3 regions of the Lysinibacillus fusiformis genome follow, and region 1 is predicted to be linked to each of the others. Evidence: riboswitches for the same ligand, from Rfam matches in the RefSeq annotation. Region 1 holds a riboswitch; each other region holds the start of a gene.
The links. Region 1 has a riboswitch for S-adenosylmethionine ahead of JTI58_RS11060 (O-acetylhomoserine aminocarboxypropyltransferase/cysteine synthase family protein). Riboswitches for the same ligand answer to the same signal wherever they lie in the genome.

Region 1 (10,694 bases):
CCTTCTGATGAAGGAACAGAATCGAATGTTAGCCCAATTTTCGATGAGAAGGGTGATATGTATTACTTTACGGATTTTACAAGTCCTAAAGAAGGTGTCGATTCAATGTTAGGCTATTCTCTAACTAACGCACGAACAGGGAATGCAACATACTATACAGGGAATCAAGATTCAAGCTATATGGATTCCCAAGGTAATTTACAAATAATCGAGAAGAAATTTATTGAGAAAAAGTGGAATGGTGAAATGCCAGTGTTGTATAACTTTTATGGAGAGGCAAGCTGGCTGACAGCGGTGCTAGATTCCAATGGTTTCTTACAAAACTATTTTATCGTGTCTGCAGCCAATCCTGAAATTTCCGTTTACGCTACTACTCCTAAGGAGGCATTGAAATTATATAAAACTGCCTTAAGTCGAGGAGGAAACACAGTAGATGGTAGCTCAAACGCGGAAGAGAAACAAGTAAGTGGTAAGGTATTGCGCGTATATAAAGAACGTCTAGGCGATTTTACAACTGTATCTTTCTTATTAAACAATGGCGAAAATTATTTAGTGAGTGCTGAAACAGAACCTTTGGTAATTTATTTACAAGAGGGTGATGAGGTAATTCTCACTTATGGAGATACAGGAGAGCAGTTCCTACCAGTTCGCTCTCTCATTATTAAAGGACTACAATAACAGAACAAAAGACGATCTTGAAATAATTAAGATCGTCTTTTTTATGTAGATTGTTCTTGAACATAGGTAAGCATTTTTTCTTTATGGTTCATAAATAGTTTTTTTGCATGATCATTTAGTGTGAAAATTTCCTGTAAATATCCTTTTAGCAATCTATCTTCGTATTCAAAAGTATGGCCAGGATTGGTTTCTAAAATATAGGATAATAAAAGAGCATGCAAGACAACTACTTCTAAATTTTGCGTATTCGTAACGAATTTTAAATTGAGAATAGTAGTATGGGAGACGAACTGATTGACATAATCAATGGATTTTTTATATACATTCATATCAATATGTGGTTCTAGTCGTTTTCTTAATTGGGTGCATTCATTATTTAAGTCTTCTATTTTTAAAAATAAACCTCTTACACTTCTCTTATGCTGTTGTTCTAAGGTACGAGCAAGATGTTTATTGATATTGGACATTGTCTGTATGACTCCTTTCTTTGTTAGGTATCATTTATTAATATGAATGGAATAGCTGGAAAAGGGAAGAGTCTTTTCGTTTAATTTAGGGTTATAGTTAAACTAGGTAATATGGCGATATACCTAGAATGAATATAAATAGGTAATATTTTTATGTAAAAAATGGGATTAGTATCATACGATAGTAACCCCATTTTCATTAAGCTATTGCCAATTAAATCCTTTGGTTGCTAAAAACTCTTTAATATGAGGGCGGCGTTGTTCGATTAAAAAATCAGCCATCTGTTTTGTCCAGTTATCAATTTTTCTGTTTGATGAACGACTATTATAATATATTTCCATTGTCTCATTATAAGCTGGTAAAAGCTCTTCATATTTTTCAACATTGTATTCATTTTCATGTAATACAGCAGACACAGGTAAACGTGGTTTTACATCATTGCGACGTGCAGGAACGCCGATTGTTAGCCCGAATAATGGGAAAACGTAATCGGGTAGATTGAATAATTCACTGATTTCAGAAGTTTTATTGCGGACTCCTCCAATATAGCAAATGCCATAACCCATTGATTCTGCTGCAATAACAAAATTCTGTGCAAACAATGATACATCAGCTACGCCGACAAGGACATTTTCAGCTGAATCAGCCACAATATCTACTCCTTCTAGCTTCCCAGCCATTTGAAGTCGCTTGAAATCTACGCAAAAAACAAATGCTCCGCCTGAAGTTTCATATTGGCGTGGATTACCAGAGAGTAAGCCTAATTTTTCTTTTTTATCTGCATCTGTTACCCAGATCACACTATAGGCTTGCACAAAATGTGATGTTGCAGCCATTTGTGCTGTTCCAATTAAATCTTCGATGATTTCTTTTGAAATCGGTTCTCCATCATAGATGCGTACCGAGGAATGGTTGCGTAATAATTCTTTAACCATTAAAACTCTCTCCTTTGTGTCTGTTCTATACCATGAGCATAGCACGCTTTTCCGTCAAAATCGAATAGTGAGGTATAAAAAGTTATATATACATAATTTAAAAATGTAGAAATTATCTCGCAAAGTAAAATATTTCATTTGATATAGATTAAATATTCTAAATAGTATAAAATTATAGAAGCGACTGTTTATTTGGTTGTACTACCAAAAATTACATTATCTTTATTCGCAAATGTTTATACAGCATTAGCTATTAGGTGATGAAATCCTCCTAGAATAAAGATATAGCCTCTGATGGACGTCACAGATTTACTGGAACCAAATATGCGAGTTGAACAAAATGAAGTGGAATGGAGGAATAGGGAATGGAAGAAAAATTGGCGAAAAAGCTTCGCCATGAACAATTGCGAAGCAAGGTTGTAACAGCAGAAGAAGCAGCATCTTGGATTAAGGATGGCATGGTATTAGGGATGAGCGGATTCACACGTGCTGGCGATGTAAAGGTTGTACCTCTTGCACTTGTAGAGAAAGCGAAAAAAGAGGATTTCCAAGTAGATGTCTTTACAGGTGCATCACTTGGCCCTGAGGTAGACCAATACTTAGCAGAAGCAGGGGTCATTCGTAAACGCGGTCCTTTCCAAGCAGATGCTGGCATTCGTAATAAAATCAATAGTGGTGACATCACATTTGTGGATGCCCATCTTTCTCATAATGCTGAGCTTGTCCGCCAAGGTATTATAGGACCAATTGATTTTGCGATTATTGAAGCGGCTGCAATTACAGAAGAAGGCTTATTAATTCCTACAACTTCAGTTGGTAACTCTCCGATTTTTGTGCAAGAAGCAGACCAAGTCATCATTGAATTAAACGTAGCACAACTTGATGCATTAGAAGGTATACATGATATTTACGTACCTGCACCACAAGGAAAACGTGATCCAATTCCTTTACAGAATGTTTCTGATCGTCTTGGTATAGTTGGAATTCCACTAGATTTAGATAAAGTAAAAGGCATCGTTATTTCGGATATATTAGATGCACCATCAACGATTGTCCCAGCTGATGAAGAGACAGATGTTATGGCTAATCACTTATTAAATTTCCTACGTGAAGAGATTAAAGTAGGTCGCTTAACAACAAGTTTACGACCAATTCAATCTGGGGTAGGCTCAGTAGCGAATGCTGTATTGCTCGGCTTTAAAGATTCTGAGTTCGAGAACTTAGAAGTTTATTCAGAAGTTCTCCAGGATGCAGTATTTGAATTAATTGATGCAGGGAAAGTAAAATTTGCATCTGCTACTTCTATTACCCTTTCTGAGCAAGTAGGAAACCGTGTTTATGGGAATTTTGAAAAATATGCGGATAAATTAGTGCTGCGCCCTCAAGAAATTTCAAATCAGCCTGAAATTATTCGTCGACTCGGATTAATTTCAGTGAATACGGCGTTGGAATTAGATATTTACGGCAATGTGAATTCCACACACGTTTCTGGTACAAAGATGATGAATGGTATCGGAGGGTCTGGTGACTTTGCTCGTAATGCACGTTTAGGAATTTTTGTGACAAAGTCTTATGCTAAGGGTGGAGATATTTCAAGTATTGTCCCAATGGTCTCACATGTGGATCATACGGAGCATGATGTTGATGTCATTGTAACTGAACAGGGCGTAGCAGATTTACGAGGACTTGCTCCAAAAGAACGAGTGGGACTTATCATTGATAATTGTGCACATCCTGATTATAGGGAGCAGCTGTGGCAGTACTTTAATGATGCCAATGAGGCAACGGGTGGACATCACACACCACATGACCTAGAAAAAGCACTATCATGGCACGTTAACTATGCGAAAAACGGTACGATGAAAGACCCTGCTTTTACGAAACAATAGTCTTATCTTAAAAGCCTTGAAGGACAGATAGTCTGTTTCTTCAAGGCTTTTACGTTTTAATTTAATGAAAGTCTATAATAATCCAATCCATTTCCAATAAGTTGCAGAGAACAAAAGTACGAGAAGGAAACCGATAATGGTTAATGGAATTCCAGATTTCAAGAAATCCTTTGTTGTAAAGGAGCCTGTACCATAGGCAAGCATGTTTTGTGGTGCACTAATTGGTAATAAGAAGCCAAAGCTTATGACGAATTGTTGCACAATAACAAAACCAACTTGATCAACATTAGCCGTTAATGTGGAGGCTAAAACGATAAACACAGGTATAAGTGCTGAGGCTAAGCTAGTTGCGCTTGCAAAGCCTAAATGAATCAAAATGTTAAATAAAGTTACGAGTGCGATGGTTGCTAGTAAAGGCATAGTATCTAGCCCGAGTGAACCAAAAACTTTATCTGATAACCATGCAGCACCTTGCGTATTTAGTAAAATGGTTCCTAACATAATGCCTACCGCAAAGACGATAATTGTTCCCCATGGAATATGAGGCTCAACTTCCTTCCACGAATACACACCGATTTTAGGCATTAATAGAATAGCGATAGCAATAATTGTGACTGTTGTCGTATCAAATGGATGTAGCTTTCCTTCAGTTGCCCAGAAAAATAGTAAAACTACGGATGTAATGATTAAACGAATTTCAGGAGCCTTTAATGGGCCAAGCTCTGCAAGCTGTTTTTTGATGACCTCTTTACCACCTTCGATATTGCTAGTCTCAGGTTTAATTAAAGCAATCATAATGAAAAATAAAAAGATAGACATAATAATTGAGAAGGGGGCGGCATAAAGTAGCCAAGCACCCCATGAAATATCCACATTAAATTGCTCTTGGATAAAGTTTAAAGCCACCATATTTTGAGCTGCTGCAGTCTTAATACCGATATTCCAAATGGAAACTGCTTGTACCGAAGTAATAACTAATAAGGCAGCAAGCCGACTATCACGTGGTAAACCAAAAGCTGCCACCATTCCAAGCAATATCGGTACTACTGCGCCAGCACGTGCTGTAGCAGAAGGTACAAAAAATGCGAGGACGATAGAGACTAAAATAGCGCCAAATACGATAGCTTTTGTTTTCGTTCCTACCAATGAAAGAATCCAAAGAGCAAGTCGTTTATGTAGATTAGTAATTTGCATTGCTGCCGCTAGAAAAAGAGCTGCTGCTACTAAAGCAACGGCAGAATTACTAAAGCCGCTTAAAGATAATTTTAATGCGCTAGCTGTTCCTAGCTCTGTAGTTGGATCCTCCATTGACGGAGCGAGTCCTAGTAAAACAGTTACTAGCGCAATGATCATGGCCGAGCTCACAGGATATGAAACGGCCTCTGTAACCCAAAGGATGACTGCAAAAGCTAAAATGGCTAAAGCTCGTTGCCCAGCTATAGGTAAATCACCGTTATTAGGTAAAAAAGTAATAATAATCAGTAAAGCGAAGGCCAAGCCAATCCATAGTGGCTTTAAATTACGTTTTGAAGCTTCTTGATTTGGTGAAGACATATTTTCTCATCCTTTCTACGATAAAAATGACGATTATTATCCATAACATCGGCCTAGATAATGTTTTATTAAGATAAGAATATATCTTTTTTATTGTAGAAAAAAAACTACGCAGAATAGGTGTTTTTTACAGCAATATGAGTAGATAAAGAGAAAATACATGATCACAAAAAATACAAAAATATCCATAAAAATATTATTTCTTTTTCTTAAAGGCAGAAGTTACTTTAGGCTCTGTACCATTGACTAAACGTTTAATATTTTCTATGTGCAGGATGATGGCTATGCCAAAAAGAAGAACAGCTATAATGGTTGGGCCAATGCCAGGAATCCATAAATAAGTGGCTGTACAAAAAACGAGATAAAACTCTAGAACACCAACAATTAAATAATTTGTTGCAAAGGATAAAATAACAAATAAAATAAGTGCAAATAAACCAATCTTCCAATCGACAGCAAGTAAAATTCCGATAATGGAGGCAGTTCCTTTTCCGCCATTGAAGCCCATATAGAAAGGGAAATTATGACCTAAAATGACCCCAGCAGCCATAATGTAGGTAAGCAGCCATATTTGTTCTTCTGTTAAATGAGTGAAGTCCGCTAGATAAAAATGTGCACCGATAATAGCTACAACGCCTTTGCCAATATCGATGAGGGCTACTAAAACGCCATATTTCCAGCCGAGGGAAAGAGTAGCATTAGAGGCACCGGCATTGCCGTGGCCCGCTTTTTTTAAATCAACCCCCGATAAAAACTGTGCCACTTTAGAGCCGTGAATACAGCCAATTAAATAGCCAATAATAAGAAAAGTGATCACGGCCTTTACCATAAAAATCCTCCTCTCAAAATTTTTTCTAAAATAGTGTATGCGTTCATATTACGTATAAGAGCAGACAGAAGTTTCGGAAAAAATAAAATTTACATGTTGACAGAAAAAAACTCTATGTTTATACTGTGTAACAACGATGGAAATTGAATCTCATACTCTTATCAAGAGCGGCGGAGGGATAGGCCCTATGATGCCCGGCAACCAGTAAGTAACGAGCTTACTAAGGTGCTAATTCCTACAGATTCTTACTTGGATCTGGCAGATAAGGGGAGGAAAACTTGCAACCGCAACCCTCTTCTTAGCTGAAGAGGGTTTTTGTTTTCTACAGAAAAATCCTCCTCATCTCCGGTACCATCGTAAAAAAAATAACCATTTGGAGGTACACAATGACAAATTTTAAACCAGAAACATTGCTGTTACATGGCGGTCAAGAGCCAGACCCAGTGACGGGTTCTCGAACAGTTCCTGTCTATCGCTCAACTGCTTTCGTATTTAAAGACACTGCTCATGCGCAACGTCTTTTTGCCTTAGAGGAAGCAGGGAACATTTACACAAGGATTACCAATCCAACTGTTGATGTGTTTGAAAAACGTGTGGCTTTATTGGAAGGTGGAACAGCAGCAGTAGCACTTTCATCTGGTGCAGCAGCTATCGCATTTTCCATTTTAAATCTAGCTGGAGCTGGTGATGAGATAGTAGCAGCTAGTTCTTTATATGGTGGTACTTATAATTTATTTGCTAACACATTACCAAACTATGGTATTAAAACAATTTTTGTAGATGAAACAAACCCAGAGAATTTCAAGGCGGCGATTACTGATAAAACAAAAGCAGTCTTTGCTGAAGTGTATGGTAATCCAAGCTTAAAGGTTTTAGATATTGAAGCAGTAGCTAAAATTGCACATGATAATGGTCTACCATTAATTATTGACAGTACGTTTGCTTCTCCTTACGGTTCTACACCTATTGAATACGGTGCAGATGTTGTAGTACATTCAGCAACTAAATGGATAGGTGGTCATGGTACAACTTTAGGGGGCGTTGTTGTAGACGCTGGTAAGTTTGATTGGACTAGTGGTCGATTCCCAGGTTTTACTGAACCAGATGCTTCTTACCATGGTTTACGTTATGGAATTGATACAGCTTCTGCGGCCTTTGCTACGAAGCTACGCGTACAATTATTACGTGATTTTGGTCCAACATTAAGTGCAGATGCTGCCTTTAATTTATTACAAGGTTTAGAAACGCTTCATTTGCGTATCCCTAAACACAATGAAAATGCATTGGCAGTGGCTGAATATTTACGAAACCACCCATCTGTGGAGTATGTAAATTATAATGGCCTGGAAGATTTTCCAACACATGAATTGGCAAAGAAATATTTAAGAAATGGCTTCGGTTCAGTGCTTACATTTGGCATTAAAGGTGGACGTGAAGCTGGGCGAAAGCTTATTGATAGCGTAAAGCTATTTTCACATGTAGCAAATGTAGGTGATGCTAAGTCATTAATTATTCATCCTGCTTCCACTACACATCAGCAACTATCAGCAGACGAATTAGTTCAAGCTGGTGTAACCGAGTCGCTCATTCGCTTATCCATCGGTTTAGAGGCAATAGAGGATATTATTGCTGATTTAGATCAAGCCATTACACAGGCAACAACTACTGAACAAACAGTAGAAGCCTAAGCTTTAGAACATAGGGAAGAATGTTGTAGCGTTTACGTATTTTCTCATTCGATTGGCCTCATTTGGTAATGCGTTAAACGTTGCTACATCAACCAATTGCTACATCCGTTAATTATCAGAACCTTATAAAAAATAATACCAAGTAATTTTATATGTATTATTGACTTAATTAAATCCTTGTTATATACTAGGAAATAAGTTAAGGGTACGAAAATTCTTGTTAAAAAAGGTAAATGTTTTCATAAGTGCTCCCCCACTTTTGAATATATAGAAGAGCAGTTGCCTAGCCAGTAACTGCTCTTCCCAAAAAAACTGATGATAAAGGAGTGTTTAAAATGGGTAATATCTATAGTGCACAAAACATTGTATCCTATCTAATATATGAGCTAAATGAAGGGCATGTCTTTGTCAACAATAAGTCCATTCAACACCTTCTTACATCAGTCGAAAGAAAATGGCAGCAAGTCTTTGGTCATACAGCATTTCAAGAACATGTTTTTGCTGAAGAGGAAGACTATACTGTTAAGGAAGTATTTGAGGCATATGAACAGTACGGTGTGAGCCATATCTCACTTCCTGCGACAGAGATTTACTTAAAATATGGTACATTTCAATTAGTGGAACGTACGTATGCAATACCAAATTTTACAGAAGAAGAAATTAGTCTTGTTCAACAAGCTTTAGCACAATATCGTTATCAATTGCTTTCAAAAGCAAGTTAAAACCCCCTCATATATTTAAGCTCATTCTCTGCTGCTACAGGGAATGAGTTTTTTCTTTAAAGGGATTGTTATGAATGTCCGAGCATACATATATATAATAGAAGAAAGACATTCGTATATTGAAATGTAAATAGTCAATATTTGTTCAAATCTTATAGAATGATTAATAAAACGTATAATAAAGGGAATGAAACCGATTTCTTTTGCACATCTAGAGAAAACAAATGTCCTTCCTAGAAAGATTTTTCTTGTGCAATGTATGTATTTGCGTTACAATTTTCTTTAAGTTAAATTTTGAATTATTTGAATTTGTATGTGTTCCAACACATATAGAAATAGCGAAACTCATACAAAGAAGAGTTGTTGGCTAAAGACTGCGGTGGGTGTCAAATAGTCATGACACAACCCCATGGAGAATTAGCTTTAATGAAACTGCGGAATGTAAGTTGGAGGGAATAACAAGAATGGCAACTATAAAGGCAGCGATTTTAGGATTTGGAACGGTAGGTCAGGGGATCTACCATATTTTAAATGAAAAACGAGAAGAGCTAAAAAATAAATTAGGTATTGAATTAGAGGTAGCGAAGATTTTAGTGACAGATGCTAGTCGCGAACGTGTGCCAGGAACAGCACATTTAATGACAACAAGCATGGATGAAGTCTTAGCAGAACCAGGTATGCAGGTTGTGTTTGAAGCAATTGTTAACGAAGAGCCTGCATACAGTTATTTAAAGCGAGCAGTTGAACATAAATGTCATGTTATTACAGCCAATAAAGTGATGTTTGCCAAACGAGGTTTAGAGTTGCAGGATCTTGCAAAAGCTAATGGCGTTTTTGTAGGCTATGAGGCTACTACTGCTGGTGGTGTACCTGTTATTAAAACAATGAAAAATATTTTACTTGTAAATGATGTAAGTCGTATACAAGGCGTCTTAAATGGCACATGTAACTATATTTTAACAAAAATGCGTGCACAGGGCTGGTCTTTCGAAACAGCTTTAAAAGAGGCACAAGGCTTAGGTTATGCTGAAGCAGATCCATATAATGATATATCTGGGCAGGATGCATTTAAAAAATTAATGATTTTAAGTGCCTTAGCTTTTGGAGAGCAACCAGATTGGTCAGATGTAGAAGTGATTGGGATCGATAGTATCTCTGCTGAACAAGTTCGTGAAGCGTGTGAAAATGGTCTGCGTTACCGCCATGTAGCTGAAGTGGAGAAACGGGCTGACGGTAAAATTATTGCTAAAGTCGGTCCACAACTAGTTGATAAAGAGCATCCACTTTATCCAGTCGATGATGTGTTTAATGCGGTGGCATTAGAGACTAACTATATTGGTACATTAACATTAGTTGGTCCTGGAGCAGGGATGTACCCAACTGCGAGTGTCATGGTAGAGGATTATGCTGAAATCATTGGGAAAAGAGCAGGATTTGTTGTCACAATCTAATAAAAGCTTTAAAAAAGCCCACCATTCAACAATGTTTAATTGTATGAATGGTGGGTTTTTAGTCTTCATCTTTGACGTCAATATCCTCTGGAATAGGAGTAGAACGCCAAATTTCAATTTCCTCTTTAATACGTTCCAATTGTTTAAAATAAGTGCTGAATTGGCCACTATTGATTAGAATTTGTTGTCCATCGTAAACAGAACGGATGCGTCCTTCGTAAACTAGACGCATTACTTGATCCTCAGGCATACCGAGATCAAAAGCTGTCTCTTCAATTGTTTTATACATACGATTCGCTCCTTTTACTGTTTTTATTATAACGTCCATTATTGAGAAAGCATACTGTGGTAATGAAAAGAAAAGTAAAAATGATAATTGTTTGATTTTGGATAAATATGTATGATTAGTATTGAGAACGTAGTGAAGCGGGGATGAGTTGATAAATGTTAAATCCATTGTTTGTATTACTAGCAGCTATT
Region 2 (10,694 bases), 2.2 Mb from region 1:
GTTCTTTAACGATCACAATTTACATGTTGACGTTGATACAAGTAAAGATGAATTACAATACGACTATCGTACATAAAACAAGTCTATCCTTTCAGCCCATGAAAGGATAGACTGTTTTTTTTATTTAGTACAGAACAATTTTTCGAGACAACTTGAAAAACCCGCATACGAATGTTGCACAGTACATGATTTAACCGCAATTAGCTAATTTTTCATCCCCTTTTCGTTTATCTCTCAAAAAAATTGTCCACTCTAATGATAATGAACGTCCATTTGAGGAGGAAAACATATGTCCATGTCCAACAATATCGAGACCTCCCCATCCCATACAACGAACGATTTGTTGTATACTTCCCTATCTAAAAATATAAAAATCATTCAACAGTCACTAGGGCATAGTAATGATATTATCATACGCGAAATTACGATTGGAGAAGCGGTTCCCCATAACCTCGCTATTATTTCCATCGATGGCTTATCGGATAAAACCACTATTTCTGATTCTGTTATCGATAAACTGATGGCAAATATTGAAGAAGAACAAGATATTGAGATAACAACGATTAACCAATATGTTCGGAATTCCTATCTAACAGTAGGCGATGTGACGAATATCGAGCATTTTACAACACTCTATAATGCCATCCTCAATGGTGAAACGGTTATTTTATTAGACGGTTTTGCTGAGGGGATTGTGACAAGTACCAGAAGTGCCAAGGATCGAGCTGTCACAGAGCCATCGACTGAATCTGTTATTCGCGGACCGAGGGAATCCTTTACCGAAACCATACGTACAAATACTGCGCTCATCCGTCGCAAAATAAAAAGTCCGAATCTCTGGATAAAGTCACGCGTTATCGGTGATGTGACACAAACAGACGTTGCGGTGATGTATATAAATGGCATCGCCAGCGACAAAATTGTCGCAGAGGTATTAGCTCGATTAGACCGCATTAATATCGACGGTATACTGGAAAGCGGCTATATTGAGGATTTTATTCAGGATTCAAAAAATTCTATGTTTCCAACCGTCTACAACTCCGAACGTCCTGATGTCATCGCAGGTGAATTATTAGATGGCAAAGTGGCGATTCTCGTTGATGGCACACCTTTTGTTTTAGTTGTACCAGCGTTATTTACATCCTTTTTACAATCAGCAGAAGATTATTATCAGCATTGGATGATTAGCTCACTTGTACGTATCTTGCGTTTTTTTGGTATCAGTCTAGCATTAGTAGCACCTTCTTTGTATGTTGCAATTACCACCTTTCACCAAGAAATGCTACCAACACCTATGTTGATTAGTATTGCATCGCAAAGAGAAGGTGTACCCTTCCCTGCTGTTGTCGAAGCCCTTATTATGGAGATTGCCTTTGAGGTACTAAGGGAAGCTGGGCTACGGATGCCTAGAACAATCGGGCCAGCTGTGTCCATTGTAGGGACATTAGTTATTGGTCAGGCAGCAGTTGATGCAGGCGTTGTTTCGGCTGTAATGGTCATTATTGTGGCCTTAACGGCGATTTGTAGCTTCCTATTCCCTGCTTATGGCTTATCGAATACCATTCGTGTGCTACGTTTTCCATTAATGATTTTAGCTGCTATGTTTGGTTTATTTGGTGTCATGTTTGGCATTATGGTCATTATTCTTCATTTATGTAGCATTCGATCATTTGGTGTACCTTATTTAAGCCCTTTTGCACCGTTAATATTACAGGATCAGAAGGATGCCTTTGTGCTGTTTCCGCGTAGAAAGTTACTTACACGACCTCGTTTAGTCAATCAAAAAAATATTGTTAGAGGCCATAACTATGTCAATGTAAAAGGAAGGAAATAACTACTGGATAAATGAGGAATGGAATATGGCAAAAATAAAATGGATTTGCTTACTATGTATCCTCACTTTACTGTTAAGTGGTTGCTGGAGTAAGCGTGAATTAAATGAACTAGCCATTGTCGTAGCACTGGGCATTGACAAAATAGACGAAGAATATGAAATTACGGTTCAAATTGTCGATCCTAGTGAAGTTTCAGTGCGACAAGCTTCCACTCAACGCTCTCCTGTTGTTAGCTATCATTCTAGAGGCGAAACCATCTTTGAGGCCATTCGAAAAATGACGACCCTTGCTGCACGAAAGCCTTATTTTGCCCATCTTCAAGTGGTTGTTTTAGGAGAAGATCTCGCGAAAGAAGGAATTAGTGATGCACTCGATTTAATTGTAAGGGACCATGAATTTCGTAAGGATTTCGATGTCATTATGTCTCATGAAGCGACAGCGAAGGAAGTATTAAATGTCTTAACACCCATCGAAAAGGTTCCAGCTAATAAAATGTTAAATTCCCTCGATGTCTCTGAGAGAGCTTGGGGTTCCACAATAGCTGTTAATATTGATGAACTAGTCAATACGTTAAGCAACAAGCATAAAGGGGCGTTAATTTCTGCTATTGAAGTTCATGGCGATAAGAAATTAGGGGTAGATCAAACAAATGTGCAACGTGTTAAAACACCTGTGCTGTTACAATATGCGGGATTAGCAGTCTTTAAAGGGGATAAATATATGGGGCTGCTATCCGAGGGTGAAAGCAAAGGCATTAGCTTTCTTAATGACAAAATTCAAAGTACGATTGAAATCATCGCCTGTCCTAACAAAGGGACTTTATCTACGGAAATCACCCAATCCACTACAAAAGTGAAAGGGTCATTTAAAAATGGGAAGCCGAAAATCGATGTTCATATTAATGTTGAGCAGAATGTTGGAGAGGTCGAATGTGATATCAATCTCACCAAAAATAAATCGATTGATTACGTTAATAAAAAAACAGCCCAGGGTATCGATGAACGCATTGAAAAAACATTAGAGATAATGCAACAGCAATATGAAATCGATGTTTTTGGTTTTGGTGATGCCCTACATCGTGCAGATGCAAAGCAGTGGGGAAAAATCAAGGATGAGTGGGCTTCCCTCTTTCCCGATTTGGCAGTGGCTGTTCACGTGAAGGTAACAACACAAGGATTGGGTACGATGCAAAATTCATTATTAAACAAGCCAAAGGAGGAGTAATGAAATGGTGCTAGCTGTAGCTATCTTGATCATCTCAATCATCGTTGCACTTCTATTTATTCCAAAGTTCAAAAAGCAACAGGATAAAAAAACCATTATTGTCTTCTCCTTTTTGCTATTCATTGGAACTGCTTTAAATATGGCCATTGCCCTGAAAGTCCATATTCCAAGCCCATTAGATTTAATTACCTTTATCTTCACACCAATTAAGGATTACATTGTGTCATTCACAAAATAAAAAGATGGACTGAGAAACGGAGGGTAGCTAGATGGAAAAAGAGATCATTAGTTCAAGACAGTTTACAATCGTTACCTTCCTCTATTCTATCGGTACAGCAATTTTAATTATCCCTTCAAGTATTACGGGCGCTGCTAAGCAAGATGCTTGGGTTGCGGCAAGCATTGGTGTTGTGCTTAGTTTACTGGTCATTAAGTTATTCTTAACACTCGCCAATCAAACACCCTCTCTTAATTTTATAGAGGCGAACGAAAAAATTCTTGGTCGTTTTTTGGGGAAAATCACAGCCATTTGCTTTCTCATTCTCACCTTTTTCTCCACTGGAGAGTTACTTTATTTTATTGGTATTTTTATGAAAACCGAAGTTATGCCAGAAACACCGACATTAGCATTCGCCCTACTGTTCAGTATCATTATTATGTATGCCGCGTATCTAGGGATTGAGACGTTTGCCCGTTCAGCAGAAATTCTCTTTCCGTTGTTTATCTTTATCTTTATTTTTTTCGTCGTTTGTATTACCCCTCAAATTACATTTGAGAATATTCAGCCTCTACTAGAAGCAACCAAAACATCTATGTTTTATAGTATTGCACGCTTTATGAGTATCTTTTCCTTTCCATTACTCGTGTTATTGATGCTATATCCTGCTGGCGTCAATGTACAGCCATCTGCACAGAAAGGGCTATATATTGGGACCATCCTTGGTGGTGTCGTCTTAATTACGTTGATTGTCCTATCGATTCTTGTCTTAGGGCCTGAAAACACAGCATCTAGGACATTTCCCAGCTATGCCTTAGCGCAAAGAATATCCATAGGGAATTTTTTGCAACGTATTGAAATTATTATGGCATTTATGTGGATTTCGTCTATTTATATTCGCACATTTATGTATTTCTATACGACCGTTGTTGGCCTTGCCCAAATTTTGAAAATCAAGGATCATCGTCCGCTTATTTTACCGATGGGCATCATTATCATTGGACTTTCTCAAATTGTTCATCCAGATATTGTGCATTCTACTAATTATAATAATGAAATTTGGCCTATCTTTTCCTTTATCTTCACCATTTTATTACCAATACTTTTGTTGATTGTGGCAGTTATTCGAAATCGTAAATCTAAGGCTCAAAATACCGAAACACCCCAACAGGATACAACGAAGGAAAATCAAAAAGTCTAATTTCTTTTACGTTTAGAAAAGAAATTAGACTTTTTATTAATTAGATATGATATTCGATTTCATCTACAAAATCCCATTCGTATGGTGTTTCTTGGTAGACATAGTAGTTCAACCAGTTAGAGAATAATAAATGCGTATGGGCACGCCATGTATTCATCGGCTCTTGTTTCGGATCATCATTCGGGAAGTAATTCACAGGGACGTCGATATCTATGCCCTTCGCCACATCACGGCTATATTCATCGGCTAGTGTTGTCGCATCATACTCCAGATGCCCCGTTATCATAATATTTTTATTATCTTTTGATTGTACGATGAATACCCCTGCATCCTCTGAATAGGATAATAATCGTAGGTCTGGATGATTGCGAACCTCGTCAATGGAAACAGATGTATAGCGAGAATGAGGCGCAGTAAATAAATCGCTAAAGCCGCGCACTAAATCCACCGTTAAATCTGTAATTACATGGGAATAGACGCCTGAGCATTTAGCAGCAAGCTCGACCTTCCCAATGCCATAATGGTGATACAATGCAGCCTGTGCCCCCCAACATATATGTAGCACGGATGTCACATTCTTTTTAGACCAATCCATAATTTCTGAAATTTCCTGCCAATAGTTGACATCTTCAAATGCCATTTTTTCTACAGGTGCCCCAGTAATAATCATGCCATCATAGCGTCGGTGACGAATTTGGTTGAACGTTGTGTAAAATAGTTGCAAATGAGATTTACTCACATTTTTCGATTCATGTGTGGCCGTATTTAAAAAGGTAATATTCACCTGTAGTGGTGTATTCCCTAATAAACGTAGTAATTGAAGCTCTGTTTTTTCTTTTTCAGGCATTAAATTTAGTATTAATATATTTAATGGACGGATTTGCTGTGTTTTCGCTCGATCCTCTTCCATGACGAAGATTTTTTCCTCACGTAAATGTTCTCCAGCTGGTAAATTTTTCGGAATATTAATTGGCATCTTGCTTTCCCCTCTCTATAATCACTCTCTTTTTTAGCAAACCTTGCTTGCAAAGAATGCAACTAAATTAAAAAATCCTCCTCATTCCATACGAGATAGAATGAGAAGGATTTTTTCACGTCCACTCTTATCTCTCAAAGGAAAAAATCCTTTGCTGGAATTAGCACCTTTCTAACAATTGTTAGAGGTTGCTGAAGCGTCATCGGGCCAAATCCCTCAGCTTCTCTTGATAAGATTATTTAATTATCTTGAATTGTAACATGAACTAGTTAGAATATCAATAATTCATAGAATATTTTGTGATTCAAGTGCATGTTCCTTGCTCATTTGATGTACACTAAGCTTGCTATATGTGGTGTTTCTACATTTAAAATTTATGGTAAACATGCCGTAATTATGTTACCATATACTTTTAGTAAGAGAGAGGAACGTGAATAGTTTGATTAAAATTGAATTTCCAAAACCAGATCTAGTAATCCGTCAACGTGAACAAGATTTAAAACCAGGTGATGTGGAAATCACACCTTACTTCGGTTTTATTGACTTCCATAAAATCACACGTGATAAAGGCGGCATTTTCTTATTCTATAATGACAAGAATGAGCTATTGTTTGTTGGGAAAGCACGTAAAATTCGTCAACGTATTAAAAAACATTTCGAGGACAATGTATCTCCGATGAAAAACCATCGTGATGAAGTGTTCAAAATTGAAGTCTATGAAGTAGAAGATCCAATGGAACGTGAAATTTACGAAACATATGCGATTAATACTTTCCGCTCTAAATACAATGTAGACAAAGTCTTTTATTAGACATCATGCAAAGAAACCGAAATCTCGTCTAGAGGGATTTCGGTTTCTTTTTTCACATTATGGTCATGCGATCGATTGGTGTACTCTGGCTATTTATTCGCAAATCAATGGTATCAAACTCAGGATTCTTGACGTTGATTTGAAAAACATAGGGCTGAGCCTCTTTCCTTTGCTCGCTGCCTTCTTCTAGCTGGATGATAAGCCTATTTCCCTCAGCCGTAATACTTGCCAACACATTCCCCTTTGAATAATAGACGAGGTAATATGAAGCATTATTTTCATGCAATAGTTGTATTCTGTCATTAGAAACAATATTTTTTTGGATATTGTCGGGGACAACAGTTAGCTCATGAATCGCTAGTGGATCAGCAGCTGGTGTAGCGTTACATGCTCCTAACATTAGTAAACTCATTAAACCTAGCAACACGATTTTTTTCACGTTACTCCCCTTCCCTTATACGATTATTCCAAGAAGAAAGCTTTTCGCTCCTTAGCAATCCAGTCTTCTAACTCCTGATCATCCCGTTTTACCAGTCGATTGATGAGCACATCATGCCAAATATAATCCTCTAGTAAATAAATATGGACAGGATCATTGGTGATAAAAGCCGTCTCTTGCGTGGATGGAGAGTGACCATAAATCATTTCCTGACTATCTATCGATAAGATAAACCAATGCGGTGTAGACGATTTTTTTGTATAGTGTGTGGCTCTATGCTGGTCAATCGAGGCTAAATGCTCCCCCACATACAAAGTAATTCCATGGACAGGAACATGCTGGGCCACCTCTTGCAACTCTTCTCGTAGCGCATCATACATATCCTCCCACATTGACAGCATCACCTTTTTCTCCGCTTTCTTTAGAAGTGACTGACAATAGTTAATGATGGATTCCTTGCCCTTTAGCATGACCACTTTAGGCTCCGCTTCTTGCACTTTTTCCTCTAGTTTCTCTAATTTCCCGCGCATAGATGTAAAATTTGACTCCCAGCGTTGTTGCATTTGCTGTAAAAACACAGACACTGGCATTGCCGCATAGGTTGTTTGTTCTGCGGTCTCTTCTTTTAACACGATGCCCTTATCTACAAGGATATTTAAAATATCATACACTCTTGCACGTGGTATGCCAGAATTTTTACTAACCTGATAGGCACTGACATGACTTTGCTGAACAAGTGCCGTATAGGCCTTTGCTTCATATTCTGTAAAACCCATTTCTTTCAACTGGGCGATTAATTCCTCCATGTAATCCCTCCATTATCTTTATTATAGGCTACTTTTGTGAAGATTTGCCAATGAAAAAATGAGGGTTTACAGCACAAATAAAATTAGTTACTATTTCAGTAGTAACTAATTTAAAAGAGGTGTAATATGTTTTTTGAAGTCGATGTACATATTCTTATACTGTTAATTTCATTTGGATTTCTGGCGGCTTTTGTCGACTCAGTAGTGGGAGGGGGCGGTTTAATTTCATTACCTGCTTTACTGTTTGTTGGCCTAAATCCAGCCGCAGCTGTTGCCACGAATAAACTAGCAGGAGCAATGGGCTCGCTCACGTCCTCGATTTCCTTCTACCGTTCTGGCCAGCTGGACATTCGCTCTGTCCTCAAATATTTTCCTCTAGCATTTATTGGATCTTTATGTGGTGCATGGACTGTACATCTAATCAACCCAGCATTACTAAAGCCCTTAATGCTTGTTATGCTGGCGGCTGTTGGGATATATACGATCTTTAAAAAGGATTGGGGCGCTGTCGCTACTGTAAAAAAACTATCTAAAACGCATTTATTTTTATTTATGCTGTTATTATTTGCTATTGGTTTTTATGATGGATTTCTTGGTCCTGGAACAGGCTCCTTTTTAATTTTTAGCTTCCTACTGGTAGGCTTTGATTTTTTAAAGGCGGCTGGTAATGCGAAGTTTTTAAATTTGGCGAGTAATGTGGCCGGCGTTTGTATGTTTGCTTACTTAGGCCAAATTCATTATGTCTATGGTTTAGTAATGGGCATTGCGCAAATTGGCGGAGCTATGCTTGGCTCGCGCATGGCGATCAAGAAAGGAAGCGGCTTTGTCCGCACGCTTTTTATTGTAGTCACGATGACACTACTTGCAAAAAATGCCTATGATTTTATGATGCATTAAAACAATAAACGCCACAGAATTTGATATCTGTGGCGTTTTTGAGTTAAATCATAAGTTTTTCGTTTTTAAATTTATGACTAGTAGTCAAACTAACAAGCACAAAAATAATGAAGGATGCGACGATTGGTATTGTGACTGTATGCATACCAAATACAGAAGGGTAGAATCGATCAATCATAATATACAACAGCATACCTGAAATCATCGATGCAATCGCTCCGTATTTATTCGCTTTTTTCCAATATAATCCTAAAACTACTGTCCAAATAAAGACAGCCTCTAGCCCACCGAAGGCAAATAAGTTCAACCACACTAATAAATCAGGTGGATTGAGTGCAAAGATGACAACCGCTAAGCCAATGACCGTTGTCACAATAAAGCTTGCACGTTTAATCTCTGCATCACTAGCTTTCGGCTTCATGTAATTTAAATAAATATCTTTGACAACCGTGGAACTGACAAGCATAAGTAACGCATTAACCGTTGACATTGTGGCGGCCATTGGTGCAGCTAAGACGATTCCTGCTAAAAATGGCGGTAGTACTTTTAATGTCAGAAGTGGCATTACCTTATCACCAATCTCAATGCCAGGTAAGACAGGTCGGGCTAACACACCAATTAAATGCATGCCAAACATGATTGTCCCTATGGCAATCGTGCCAATAATGATCGCTTGATGCATACTTTTTGAATCCTTGTAGCTCATCGCACGAACGGCAATTTGCGGAAGTCCTACAACCCCTACACCGATGAGAATCCAAAATGTCGAGACATACAAAGGCGTTAAGTCTCCTTGTGCGCCAAATGGTGACACAAAGTCAGGATTTTCAGCGACCAGTGAGGCCATTATATTGTCGATGCCTCCACCTGCCACAATGGTTCCGATTAATAAAATAATCGTACCAATCACCATAATCGAACCTTGGACCGTATCCGTTAACGCTACTGCTCGGAAACCACCGATAATGACATACACTAACACGGAAATCGCAAAAATAAACAGTGCCGCTGTGTAGCTTAAGCCAGTTAAAGACTCAATTAAGCGCGCACCCCCAACCCATTGGGCCATCATAGCCGAAAATAAAAAGACAATGATACTAATGGCTGACAAAATGACAATGACATGGCTTTTGTAGCGCTCTCGTAAAAAGTCGATTAACGTAATGGCCTGGTAACGACGAGCGATAATGGCGAATTTTTTCCCTAAAATCATGAGTACAAAATAACCTGCAGGTAGCTGAGCCATTGCCAGTAATACCCACCCTAATCCTTTTGTATAGGCCACACCCGGTCCTCCGATAAAACTACTCGCACTGCCGTATGTAGCGATCATCGTCATCGCAAGGATAAAACCACCCATTTCGCGACCACCAAGGAAATACTCCTGTAGGAATGAATTAGAAGAGCGGACATGCTTATTGGCCCAAATACCAATTCCAAATATAATAATTAAAAATAATAGCAATGGAAATACAACTTGCCAATGCATTAGCGATCCACCTCCTCATCATCAAATGGTACCTCTTTGAAAAAGAGTTTCATCACAATCCAGATAAGAAGGATCATAAAGCCTGTCCCTGCGATACAGCTATAGAAAAACCAAGCTGGAAAACCAAAGACATACGTATAATTTCTTGGGTCCCCTGAGCCTAGTCCATAGGCAAAGCCAAACCAAATCGCAAAGTTGACAAGGACGAGTCCAATCCCGATAAGCGCCTCTCGATGCGCTATTTTAAAGCGTTGATCTTTCATATGTAATCCCCCCTAACCTACTCTATTTTACTGATATGTCGGTCTGATGGGAAGAGATGTGATTAAATAAGGATGAGTTATATAGAAATGATTTTGTTATACTAAGAAAAATTTAAGATGTAAAAAAGACGGTTGATTCTGATGTTTTTCACACAAACCTAAATATCCCTCACCATTATGTAGACATCCGAATTTCGCTAAAAAAACTGATAATGGACATAAGTAAAAACCTTCGTCCATCTAGTTAGACGAAGGTTAGGTAGTTATAGCAGTCGCTTTTCCCACGGTTGTAGCGTGCCAACGATATGAACAGGCAGATCATGTTGAATAGCAGCAACGACACCTTGCGATATTTCTTCATGCGTAAGCCATCTCGAATGACCTTTTTCCATCATAAAACCTAGCTGGATTTGCCTGTATTGCGTACGATCAAGCAGCTTCAATTTCTCTTGGACTTCACTTACATTTACCTTACTCCCCAACACATGAAACAGTTTCCATTTTCCGCTATTCCAATTGGAAATTACACTGGATAT
Region 3 (10,694 bases), 1.1 Mb from region 1:
TTTGAAATTGTACGAACCGATGTAACCATTAAATCTGGCCAAAGTTATTTTATCGGTATTTTTTCATGTATTCATCAATATGTTAAAAGGGATTTGATGTTTCTCAGCCTGATGAAAGTAAACGGAATGAAAGAGGGAAGATGTGTGATTTTTCAAAAACAGAGAAAGACGAAGGTATTGGATTTACAGCAATACACAGTGAAAATGGATTTGTCTTCTCGCCAATCAATGGCGAAGCAAATTGATATGCTGAACTTAACGAAGAAAGACTTACAATATTTAAAAGCTTTCCAGCCATATGTTATGGACAATGTAGATCACATCGTAAACCGTTTTTACAACATGATAGGAACAGAGCATCATTTGGTAGATATTATTAGTCATCATAGTTCTGTAGAAAAGCTTAAAGTAACATTACGGCAACATATTATTGAAATGTTTAACGGAACCATTGATGAGTTGTATTACCAAAGGCGTGTAAAGATTGCAAAGGTGCATGTCCACATTGGGCTTAGAACACAGTGGTATATCTGTGCATTCCAAGATTTATCGATATCATTTATTGATTTAGTCGAAAAAAATATAGAGTTTCCACAAGATCAATTTAATACGATCAGAGCTATATCGAAAATTTGTAATTTTGAGCAACAACTTGTTTTAGAAGCTTTTGAAAACACGGTGGAACAGCTGAAGGAAAAAATGGTGCATGAAAAAGATGCGATTGAACGACAGATTGTAGATTCTTCGGAAGCTCTTGCAACAATCTCGCAGGAAACAAATAATTCATTTTGCTGCTTAAGCAAACAATCTGACGAAATTAAACAATTGGCCAAAAAATCACTCGAAGTGTCTACATTGGCTGAAAATCAAGCACTTGAGGGTCGCGAACGTTTAAAAAATCAATCACAAAATATGCTCAATATTATTCATTCTCTTCATGATATAGAAGAAAATATTGAACAATTATCAGGTATGTCTAGGGAAATGGAAACAATCATGAGTGTTGTGACCAATATTGCGAATCAAACGAATCTGTTGGCTTTGAATGCTGCAATTGAAGCAGCACGCGCTGGGGAAGCAGGGAAGGGCTTTAGTGTAGTGGCTGACGAAGTGCGTAAATTATCGATTCAAACAAAAGAATCAGTTACAGCGGTTGCTTTGTTATTGAAAAAAACGGGTGAACGAACCGAGAAATTAGAGCATTCTTTGACAAATATTCAAGATGAAGTAGCAGCTGGTGAGGAAAATATGTTACAAACTGAAGGTCAATTTACGAGTATATTGGGAGCCATGACAGAAGCAAAAGATCAAAATGATTGTATGGCAACGAAAATACAAGCAATTGTAGGCATATTAAGTGAATTAGGCACTTCATTTACTGAGGTAACGAATTCAGCAGAAAAATTAGCGAACTTTGCGCAAAATTTAAAAGGATAGACTACTAACATTTACATCTATTTGTATTTTTAGAAGTATTAAACACTATAGTACCTATTAAAATGTTTGTTGTGTAAATATTGCAATAGAGGATGGGTCTTTTAGAGATTCAGAAAGCAAGAGGCTGGGACATAACTAGCTTCAATTAGTGAGAAATCCTAATTTGAATTCATTCAAATTAGGATTTCTCTATTTTTTATGTTGTCTCCATACCTAATGGCTGTGAATTTTCTTAAATTCACAGCCATTAATGCCAGACCTATTTCATTTTTAACCTTCGATTTTCCTCGAACAGAAAATCGAGTGAAACGCAAATTAGCTTTCAAGAATCCAAAAACTGGTTCCACGTCAATTTTGCGTTGACGATAAATGGTACTCGTTTTTTCTTCTGAAAGCTTTGTTCTTACATATTCTTTTTGCTGTTCCCACTTCTCATTCACTATTAACTTACGATTATTTCCTTCTTTTGCTTTTGTACATAATGAACGGAATGGGCATTCGGAACAGTCTTCACATTCGTATACCTTAAACTCGCGCGTGAAATCATATTGATCCGTTTTCGTGGTACGATATTTAAATACAAGCTGTTGTTGGTTCGGGCATGTGTATTGATCATTTTCTTCATCATAATCCCAGTATGCTGTATTGAATTCGTTTTGTTTATACTTTTTCTTTTGTTCTTTTAAATACAAGTTATACGTAATTAAGGCTTCTCGTTTACGATTCGAAAGGATATCATCATAATTTTGTTCGCTACCATATCCAGCATCTGCGACAACGTGTTTTGGTAGTTCAAAATAATGTTGTTCGATTTCATCTAAAAACGGGATTAAGGTACGTGTATCCGTTGGGTTCGAATAGATACTATAGGCAAGCACATATTGACCTTCTGTTGCGACTTGGATGTTATAACCTGCTTTCAATTGACCATTTTTCATATAGTCATCCTTCATTCGCATAAATGTGGCATCTGAGTCCGTCTTGGAATAACTATTTCGCATGCCAAAGATTTCAAAGTCTTTTTGATATTTTAGTTTACGTACAATATAGTCGATTAATTGTTTGCGTGCTTGCTTTGGGAATTTCCGTTCGGCTCTTAAAGCTTTTCGCGCAGCTACATCCGATGAATCCTCTATTTTTTGATCATACGCGGAAATCACTTCGTCTACTTTTTCTACCATCTGGGCGAGCTCTTCTACTGCTAATTCTTCTACATTTTCTCGTTCAATTTCTGGTATGATTTCTTTCTCGAGTAGCTCATCGTATAACTGGTTTGATTTTTCAATTAATCCGTTATGATATTTCTCGATGGATTTTTTCCACACGAAAGTAAATTTGTTCGCATTGGCTTCGATCTTTGTTCCATCAATAAAAATAGCTTCCTGATCAATTAATTCTTCTTGGACCAACTGGCAACGGAATTGGACAAAACATTGGCGGATCAACTCTTTCATTTCTGGTTGAACACGAAAACGGTTGATCGTGCGGTAGCTTGGTTCATACCCTTGAGCTAGCCACATCATCCGAAGACTATCTTTTAATAGGGCTTCAATTTTACGCCCTGAGAAGACAGATTGTGTATAAGCACATAAGATAATTTTAAGCATCATGCGTGGATGGTAGGCGGGACAGCCTTCATTTCGAAGGAATGGTTCAAACGCTTCAGGCGAGATACTTTCAACTAGATGGTGGACATGGAAGGCAATATCATTTTTTTGTAATGTTACTTCTAAATCTAAAGGCAAAACTAATTGATTCATGTTATAATTTTTAAACATAAGGATCCTTCTTTCTGTATAATTTTGTTGTGGTGACTTAATTTTATCAGAAGTGATCCTTATTTTTTTATGAAAAAATTTAAAGCCTGTGAAATTTTACTGATCGTAAAATTTCACAGGCTTTTTAATTTAGAGGTGGGTTTTGTCCCTGCCTCTATATGTTGTTGAAAAAAGAGGATGTCAACGGCAGAAAAGGCAACTTTGCAGGGTGAGGGGTTGATTTCCGTTCCGCCAGCGTCCTTTCCAGGGGGCGTCCGATGAGCCGCTTCACTCACTTACGTTCGCTCCAGGGTCTCCTCTGTGACGCTAAATCCCCTAGGAGTGACGCTGGCTCCAATCCAATCAAACATGCTGCAAAGTGTCTTTACTTTTTTTCATAGTAGCATAGCGATCAAATCGCCCATTATCTGTATTCTTAGCGGGGATAAGCTCTTATTTTCAGTGTGGAGAAGTGATGCGTGACAACACCTCTTCATAAAGAGTAGTGAGCACCTTCACTTTATTTGAAAACCTTTGCTAAAAAGTTAGTGGGTTGAAGTGGAAGGCTACTTGACTCCCGTGGGATAGCGAGACAGGCGAAGCCCTGCACGGAGCGGTAGCGGAGGAAGCGATTCGGCGCTCGCCCACAGGAAAGCAAGTAGCCTGCAACGGAAATCCATTTCTACCTTTCAATTGACTGTTTTGTTTTTCAACACTAAGGAGAGCTATTTCACTGATGAAATAGCTCTATTTTTGCTAAATTTGTAAAGGGTTTAACGTAATTTTCAATGAAAAAAAGATTATACTGTAGAAAGAACTAAAAATAGGGGCGGTTACTATGAAAACAGTTGTTGTTTTAGGCGGCGGAATTACAGGACTATGTACAATGCATTATTTACAACGTCAAGTGAAGGAGAATAATTTAGATGTTCGTCTAGTGCTTGTAGAAAAAAATACATATTTAGGAGGCAAATTATATTCAGCACATGAACAAGGTTTCATCATGGAAACAGGTGCTGATTCTATTGTAGCCCGTCATCAAGGCGTTATGGAACTCGTACAGGAGCTTGATTTTGAAGCGGAGCTAGTTTACAACGAAACAGGTATTTCTTATATTTATACGAATAATGAGTTACACGCTATACCAACAGATTCAACATTTGGTATACCGATGAGTTTGGCATCCTTAGAAGAAAGTACACTTATTTCAGAGCAAGGAAAAAAAGAAGCGTTAAAGGATTTGACATTACCAAACTACGGCTTCACAAAGGAAAGTTCAATAGGAGAATTTTTAACTTACTATTTAGGGGAGGAACTTGTGGAAAATCAAATTGCACCAGTACTTGCAGGTGTTTATTCAGGCGATTTACATCAGCTTTCCATTGGCTCTACTTTACCGTATTTAATTGATTATAAGAATAATTACGGAAGTATTATTAAAGGTTTTGATGCGAATCGTGAGCAATTTGTTAAAGCAGCGAACAAAAAATTTATATCCTTTAAAAATGGTTTATCTTCTTTAATTGATCGACTTGAACAAACATTATCAGATGTAGAAATCATCAAGGGCGTTACTACTCTAAATGTTCAAAAACAAGATAAAAACTACACAATTACCTTAGCTAATGGTGAAAATATTGAGTCAGATTATGTCGTTTTAGCATTACCGAATGATGCTGTTCAAAATCTACTACAGGATGAATCTTTAAACCGCTATTTTGACCAATTTACGACAGCGTCAGCCATTACCATCTATTTAGGCTTTGATGTGCCAGACTCTAGATTGCCAGCAGATGGAACGGGCTATATTGTTTCGCATAATTCGGATGTTACTTGTAATGCAGCAACCTGGACGAGTCGTAAATGGAAGCATACATCGAAAGAACATAAATTACTTGTACGACTCTTTTATAAGAGCATCAATCCAGCCTATGAGCAATTACGTGCCATGACGGATGAAGAATTGGCAGCTGTAGCTTTAGAAGACGTGAGGAAAAGCCTAGGAATTGAGGAACAGCCAACAGTTGTGAATGTAACAAAATGGATTGATCAAATGCCTAAATATGATCTAGCTCATCGTGAAGCGTTACAAGGATTACTACAGGAATTACATGAAAAGTATCCACATTTATCGATTGCTGGGTGCTCATATTTTGGCGTAGGTATCGGCGCTTGCATTCAAAACGGGAAAAAAATTGGTGAAGAGCTTGCGAAGGAACTTGCCAATTTCTAAGGTTTTAAGTGGAAAAAAACTTTGTTATGTGAAATAGTCTTGACTCATTCGTCAGTAAACGATATGATTCTTTTAATTATTTAAAAAATTCATACTTAATTCTTATCAAGAGAAGCAGAGGGACTGGCCCATTGAAGCTTCAGCAACCAACTTTATTGTCAGGTGCTAAATCCAGAAGACCATTGAGTCGAAGATGAGAAGGAACAACAATGATGAATCGTTAAAGCCTTCTTTTTTTATGAAAGAAGGCTTTTTATTATATAGAGACATAGGAAGAGAGGCTAGTTTTATGGGATTGCTTGAAAGGTTAAAAACGCATGTATTGACAGCAGACGGTGCAATAGGCACAGTGCTATATGGCTATGGATTGGAGTATTGCCATGAGGAAATGAATGTTCAGAGACCTGAGTTAATTGAAAAGATTCATAGAGAATATATTGCAGCTGGTGCTGACATCATTCAAACGAATACGTACGGTGCAAATGCCATTAAATTAGCTCGCTATGGATTAGAATCACGGGTCCAACAATTTAATGAAGCGGCTATTACCATTGCAAAACGAGCAGCGGCAGATGGCGGTCAATTTGTCTTAGGAACAATTGGTGGTATTCGAGGAATTCGTAAAAGTGATGCAACATTAGATGAAATATTAGCGACAGTTGAAGAGCAAGCAAATGTTTTACTTGCAGGAAATCCTGACGGCCTTTTACTCGAAACCTATTATGATTTTGAAGAATTAACTGCAACCTTAAAGATGCTACGTGCAAAAACAAATTTACCGATTATTGCACAAGTATCTATGCATGAGCCTGGTGTTTTACAAAATGGAATGTCTTTAAATAATGCCCTGCATGAGCTAGAAACACTCGGTGCAGATATCGTGGGTGTCAATTGTCGACTAGGTCCACATCATACGATTCAAGCATTTGAAGGTGTAGAACTTCCTAACAAGGCATTTATGTCTGCCTATCCGAATGCCTCACTTCTTGACTTAGAAGATGGACGTGTCGTTTATGAATCAGAATCGGATTATTTTGGTCGAGCGGCTGTCGAATTACGTGATCAAGGCGTACGCTTAATAGGGGGCTGCTGTGGTACGACACCGAAACATATTGCAGCAGCAAAGAAGTATTTAGAAGAGTTATCACCGGTTCAGGAGAAGCATGCGAAACCTGAAAAGATTGAGATTGTTCGTGAAGCAGAGCCACCAAAGTATGAGCCTCTTCATGAAAAAGTAAAACGTGAACGCTCTGTCATAGTAGAATTGGATACACCTAGACATTTAGAGATTGATGGGTTCCTTGAAGGAGCAAAGCAACTGTATGATGCAGGTGCAGATGTAGTCATGATGGCAGACAATTCACTGGCCTCTCCACGTATTAGCAATATTGCAATGGGAGCATTGTTAAAGAGTACACACGGTGTACGCCCACTAACACATATTACATGTCGAGACCGTAATTTAATTGGTCTACAATCGCATTTAATGGGATTAAATGCTTTAGGTATTCATGACGTGTTGGCCGTTACGGGTGATCCAACAAAAGTTGGAGATTTCCCAGGTGCGACAAGTGTTTATGATGTATCTTCAATGGAGTTAATCCAATTAATTAAGCAGTTAAATGAAGGGGTTTCTTTCTCAGGCAAGCCACTTCGTAAAAAAGCAAATTTTTCAGTTGCTGCTGCATTTAATCCAAATGTCCGTGTGTTAGATCGTGCTGTGACACGCTTAGAGAAGAAAATTGAGCATGGAGCAGACTACTTCATTTCTCAACCAGTGTATACGAAAGAAAAAATTGTAGAAATTTATGAGGCAACAAAGCATTTACAAGCACCAATTTACATCGGCATTATGCCTGTTACGAGTTATAAAAGTGCTGAGTTTTTACATCATGAAGTGCCAGGTATCAAATTATCTGAGGATGCCTTAGCAAGAATGAAGGCATGTGGGGAAGATAAGGAACGGGCAACATTGGAGGGAATTGCTATTGCCAAAGAATTAGTAGAAGTGGCTGCGCAATATTTCAATGGTATTTACCTTATTACACCGTTTTTACGTTATGATGTGACCCTAGAGTTGATGAAATATATAGAGCAATTGGATGAACAGAAAAAAGGAGTAAGTATACATGGCTAAGCACTCGATTGAAGAGCAACTAGAGAAACGTATTTTAATTCTTGATGGCGCAATGGGAACAATGCTACAAAACGAAAATTTATCAGCAGAGGATTTTGGTGGCGAGGAGCTTGATGGCTGTAATGAAAATCTTGTCCTTACTAGACCTGATGTCATTGAGAAAATTCATCACAAATACTTAGAGGCAGGCGCAGATATTATTTGTACAAATACATTTGGTGGGACGCCTCTCGTGTTAAATGAATATGATCTTGGCGCAAAAGCCGAAGAAATTAATAAGCGTGCAGTGGAAATTGCTCGCCAAGCAGTGGATAGTTATTCGACATCGGATTGGCCACGTTTTATCGCAGGGGCTATGGGACCAACAACAAAAACGTTATCAGTTACAGGTGGTATTACATTTGATGAGCTAGAGGAAAATTTCTTTGTACAGGCAAAGGCATTAATTGAGGCAGGAGCCGACGTTCTGTTATTAGAAACAAGTCAGGATATGCTCAATGTCAAAGCAGGCACCCTAGGCGTAAAGCGTGCTTTTGAGGAAACTGGAAAAGAACTACCAGTCATGATTTCCGGAACAATAGAACCAATGGGTACGACACTTGCAGGGCAAACAATTGATGCCTTTTATATTTCAATCGAGCATATTAAACCATTATCAGTTGGCCTAAACTGTGCGACAGGACCAGAGTTTATGACAGATCATATTCGTTCATTAGCAGAGCTTTCAACAGGCTATATTAGCTGTTACCCGAATGCAGGCTTACCAGATGAAGAAGGATGTTATCATGAATCACCAGAATCGCTATCGCAAAAATTAAAAGGTTTTGCAGATAAGGGTTGGCTTAATATTGTAGGTGGATGTTGTGGAACGACTCCAGCTCATATTGCAGCCATTCGCGAGGTTTTAAAAGATGAACAACCTCGTCAATTACCTGAAAAAACACATGGTCATGCGGTATCGGGAATCGAACCCTTATTGTATGACGATTCTATGCGTCCGTTATTTATCGGGGAGAGAACAAATGTTATCGGCTCTCGTAAATTTAAGAATTTGATCATTGATGGAAAGTTTGAGGAGGCAGCAGAGATTGCACGTGCACAAGTAAAAAATGGTGCTCATGTAATCGATATTTGTTTAGCCAACCCTGATCGTGATGAATTAGCCGATATGCGTGGATTTATGCAGGAGGTTGTAAAAAAGGTTAAGGTGCCTCTTGTGATTGACTCGACTGATGAAAAAGTTATTGAGGAAGCGTTAAAGTTTTCTCAAGGGAAAGCCATCATTAACTCTATTAATCTTGAGGATGGTGAAGAACGATTTGATGCAGTAATGCCACTCGTGAAGAAGTACGGAGCCTCATTGGTAGTTGGAACCATTGATGAGATAGGAATGGCCGTTGATCGTCATCGCAAGCTTGAAATTGCTGAACGTTCCTATAAACTATTAACTGAGAAATGGGGACTTGCACCGGAGGATATCATTTTTGACCCGTTGATGTTCCCTGTAGGAACTGGGGATGAACAGTATATTGGTTCAGCCCTTGAAACGATTGAAGGTATTCGTCTTATCAAAGAAAAATTGCCGCAGACATTGACGGTACTTGGCGTAAGTAATATCTCATTTGGTTTACCACCAGTTGGCCGTGAAGTATTGAATGCTGTCTATCTCTATCATTGCACACAGGCAGGCTTAGATTATGCCATTGTGAATACAGAGAAACTGGAGCGTTATGCATCCATTCCTGAAGAGGAAATTAAACTTGCAAATGACTTGCTATTTAATACAAATGATGAAACATTAGCTGTGTTTACAGATTTTTATCGTGATAAAAAGAAGGAAAAAACGGAAGCGGATATTCCGAAAACGGTTGAAGGTCGTTTAGCTTACTATATATTAGAAGGTACCAAAGAAGGCCTAATAGAGGATTTAGATGCTGCACGAGAAATCTTTGAGGCACCGCTGGATATTATTAATGGCCCTTTAATGGAGGGCATGGCTGAGGTAGGTCGATTATTTAATGATAACCAGCTCATTGTAGCGGAGGTTTTACAATCAGCAGGTGTAATGAAGGCCGCTGTTGCTCATTTAGAGCAATTCATGGAGAAGGATGAAGAGAGCGCTGGAAAAGGGAAAATGGTACTTGCTACCGTAAAAGGTGATGTCCACGATATTGGGAAAAACCTTGTTGATATTATATTAAGTAATAATGGCTATAAGGTTGTCGATTTGGGCATTAAAGTAACGCCTGCCCAATTGATTGAAGCGATTCGTAAGGAAAAACCAGACTTTATTGGGCTGTCAGGTTTACTAGTGAAATCAGCGCAACAGATGGTCATTACTGCTCAGGATTTTAAAGAGGCGGGGATTGATGTACCTATTTTAGTTGGTGGAGCTGCACTTTCTCGACGTTTTACTGAAACAAAAATTGCAGATGAATATGGCGGTCCTGTTATTTATTCAAAGGATGCCATGCAAGGCTTAGAGCAAGCTAATTTATTAATGGGTGAGGGGACACGTGCAAATTTCTTAGCAGAAATTGAAGAATCCCGTCAAAAACGTTTAGAGGCCGATGAAAAAAGAGCTGCTCGTCCCGCAAAAGAGGTAACAATAAAGCCTGTACGAACAGTAAAAGGAGCGCCAGTATTTTTACCAGCCGATTTACGACGTCATGTAAAAAAAGACTACTCCGTATCGCATTTATATCCTTATGTTAATATGCGTACATTACTGGGACACCATTTAGGCTTGAAAGGGCAAGTTCAGCAATTGCTTGAAGCGGGCGATTCAAGAGCGACAGAGCTAAAGGATTTAGTAGATGATTATTTAAAAAGTGATCTATTAAAGCCATCAGGTTTGTATCAATTTTTCCCTGCTCAAGCAGATGGTGATGATGTCGTTGTGTATGATCCGGCTGATAGTCAGATAGAAATTGAGCGTTTTACCTTCCCTCGTCAGCAGGTTGAACCATTTTTATGTCTTGCAGATTTCTTAAAAACAGTAGAGAGCGGTGAAATGGACTATATTGCGCTCATGGTAGTAACAGCAGGTCAGGGAGTTATGGCTAAAGCTCGCCAGTTAAAAGAGGATGGTAAATTCCTTGAAAGCCATGCCTTACAATCGACTGCATTA

Region 2: it holds a riboswitch for S-adenosylmethionine, as region 1 does, so the genes downstream of both, metA (homoserine O-acetyltransferase MetA) here and JTI58_RS11060 (O-acetylhomoserine aminocarboxypropyltransferase/cysteine synthase family protein) in region 1, are expected to answer to the same signal.
Region 3: it holds a riboswitch for S-adenosylmethionine, as region 1 does, so the genes downstream of both, JTI58_RS05680 (bifunctional homocysteine S-methyltransferase/methylenetetrahydrofolate reductase) here and JTI58_RS11060 (O-acetylhomoserine aminocarboxypropyltransferase/cysteine synthase family protein) in region 1, are expected to answer to the same signal.

The regions. Positions count from the first base shown of each region.
Region 1 is NZ_CP070490.1:2,229,842-2,240,535, forward strand. Features, by position in the region: gene JTI58_RS11030 (hypothetical protein) at 1-678, shown strand, start outside; gene JTI58_RS11035 (hypothetical protein) at 720-1,145, opposite strand; gene chrR (oxygen-insensitive NADPH nitroreductase) at 1,350-2,081, opposite strand; gene JTI58_RS11045 (succinyl-CoA:acetate CoA-transferase ScpC) at 2,447-3,970, shown strand; gene JTI58_RS11050 (SLC13 family permease) at 4,043-5,524, opposite strand; gene JTI58_RS11055 (glycerol-3-phosphate acyltransferase) at 5,721-6,353, opposite strand; SAM riboswitch class I at 6,509-6,622, shown strand; gene JTI58_RS11060 (O-acetylhomoserine aminocarboxypropyltransferase/cysteine synthase family protein) at 6,740-8,041, shown strand; gene JTI58_RS11065 (hypothetical protein) at 8,377-8,763, shown strand; gene JTI58_RS11070 (homoserine dehydrogenase) at 9,228-10,214, shown strand; gene JTI58_RS11075 (MerR family transcriptional regulator) at 10,273-10,503, opposite strand; gene JTI58_RS11080 (DMT family transporter) at 10,659-10,694, shown strand, end outside.
Region 2 is NZ_CP070490.1:4,453,155-4,463,848, forward strand. Features, by position in the region: gene JTI58_RS21900 (HesB/YadR/YfhF family protein) at 1-76, shown strand, start outside; gene JTI58_RS21905 (spore germination protein) at 290-1,834, shown strand; gene JTI58_RS21910 (Ger(x)C family spore germination protein) at 1,860-3,059, shown strand; gene JTI58_RS21915 (hypothetical protein) at 3,064-3,297, shown strand; gene JTI58_RS21920 (GerAB/ArcD/ProY family transporter) at 3,329-4,477, shown strand; gene metA (homoserine O-acetyltransferase MetA) at 4,518-5,453, opposite strand; SAM riboswitch class I at 5,578-5,689, opposite strand; gene JTI58_RS21930 (nucleotide excision repair endonuclease) at 5,893-6,264, shown strand; gene JTI58_RS21935 (hypothetical protein) at 6,317-6,703, opposite strand; gene JTI58_RS21940 (TrmB family transcriptional regulator) at 6,727-7,509, opposite strand; gene JTI58_RS21945 (TSUP family transporter) at 7,636-8,406, shown strand; gene panF (sodium/pantothenate symporter) at 8,450-9,895, opposite strand; gene JTI58_RS21955 (YhdT family protein) at 9,895-10,158, opposite strand; gene JTI58_RS21960 (short-chain dehydrogenase) at 10,422-10,694, opposite strand, start outside.
Region 3 is NZ_CP070490.1:1,130,149-1,140,842, reverse strand. Features, by position in the region: gene JTI58_RS05695 (globin-coupled sensor protein) at 145-1,437, shown strand; gene JTI58_RS05690 (IS1182 family transposase) at 1,611-3,215, opposite strand; gene JTI58_RS05685 (protoporphyrinogen oxidase) at 4,033-5,427, shown strand; SAM riboswitch class I at 5,527-5,627, shown strand; gene JTI58_RS05680 (bifunctional homocysteine S-methyltransferase/methylenetetrahydrofolate reductase) at 5,717-7,564, shown strand; gene metH (methionine synthase) at 7,557-10,694, shown strand, end outside.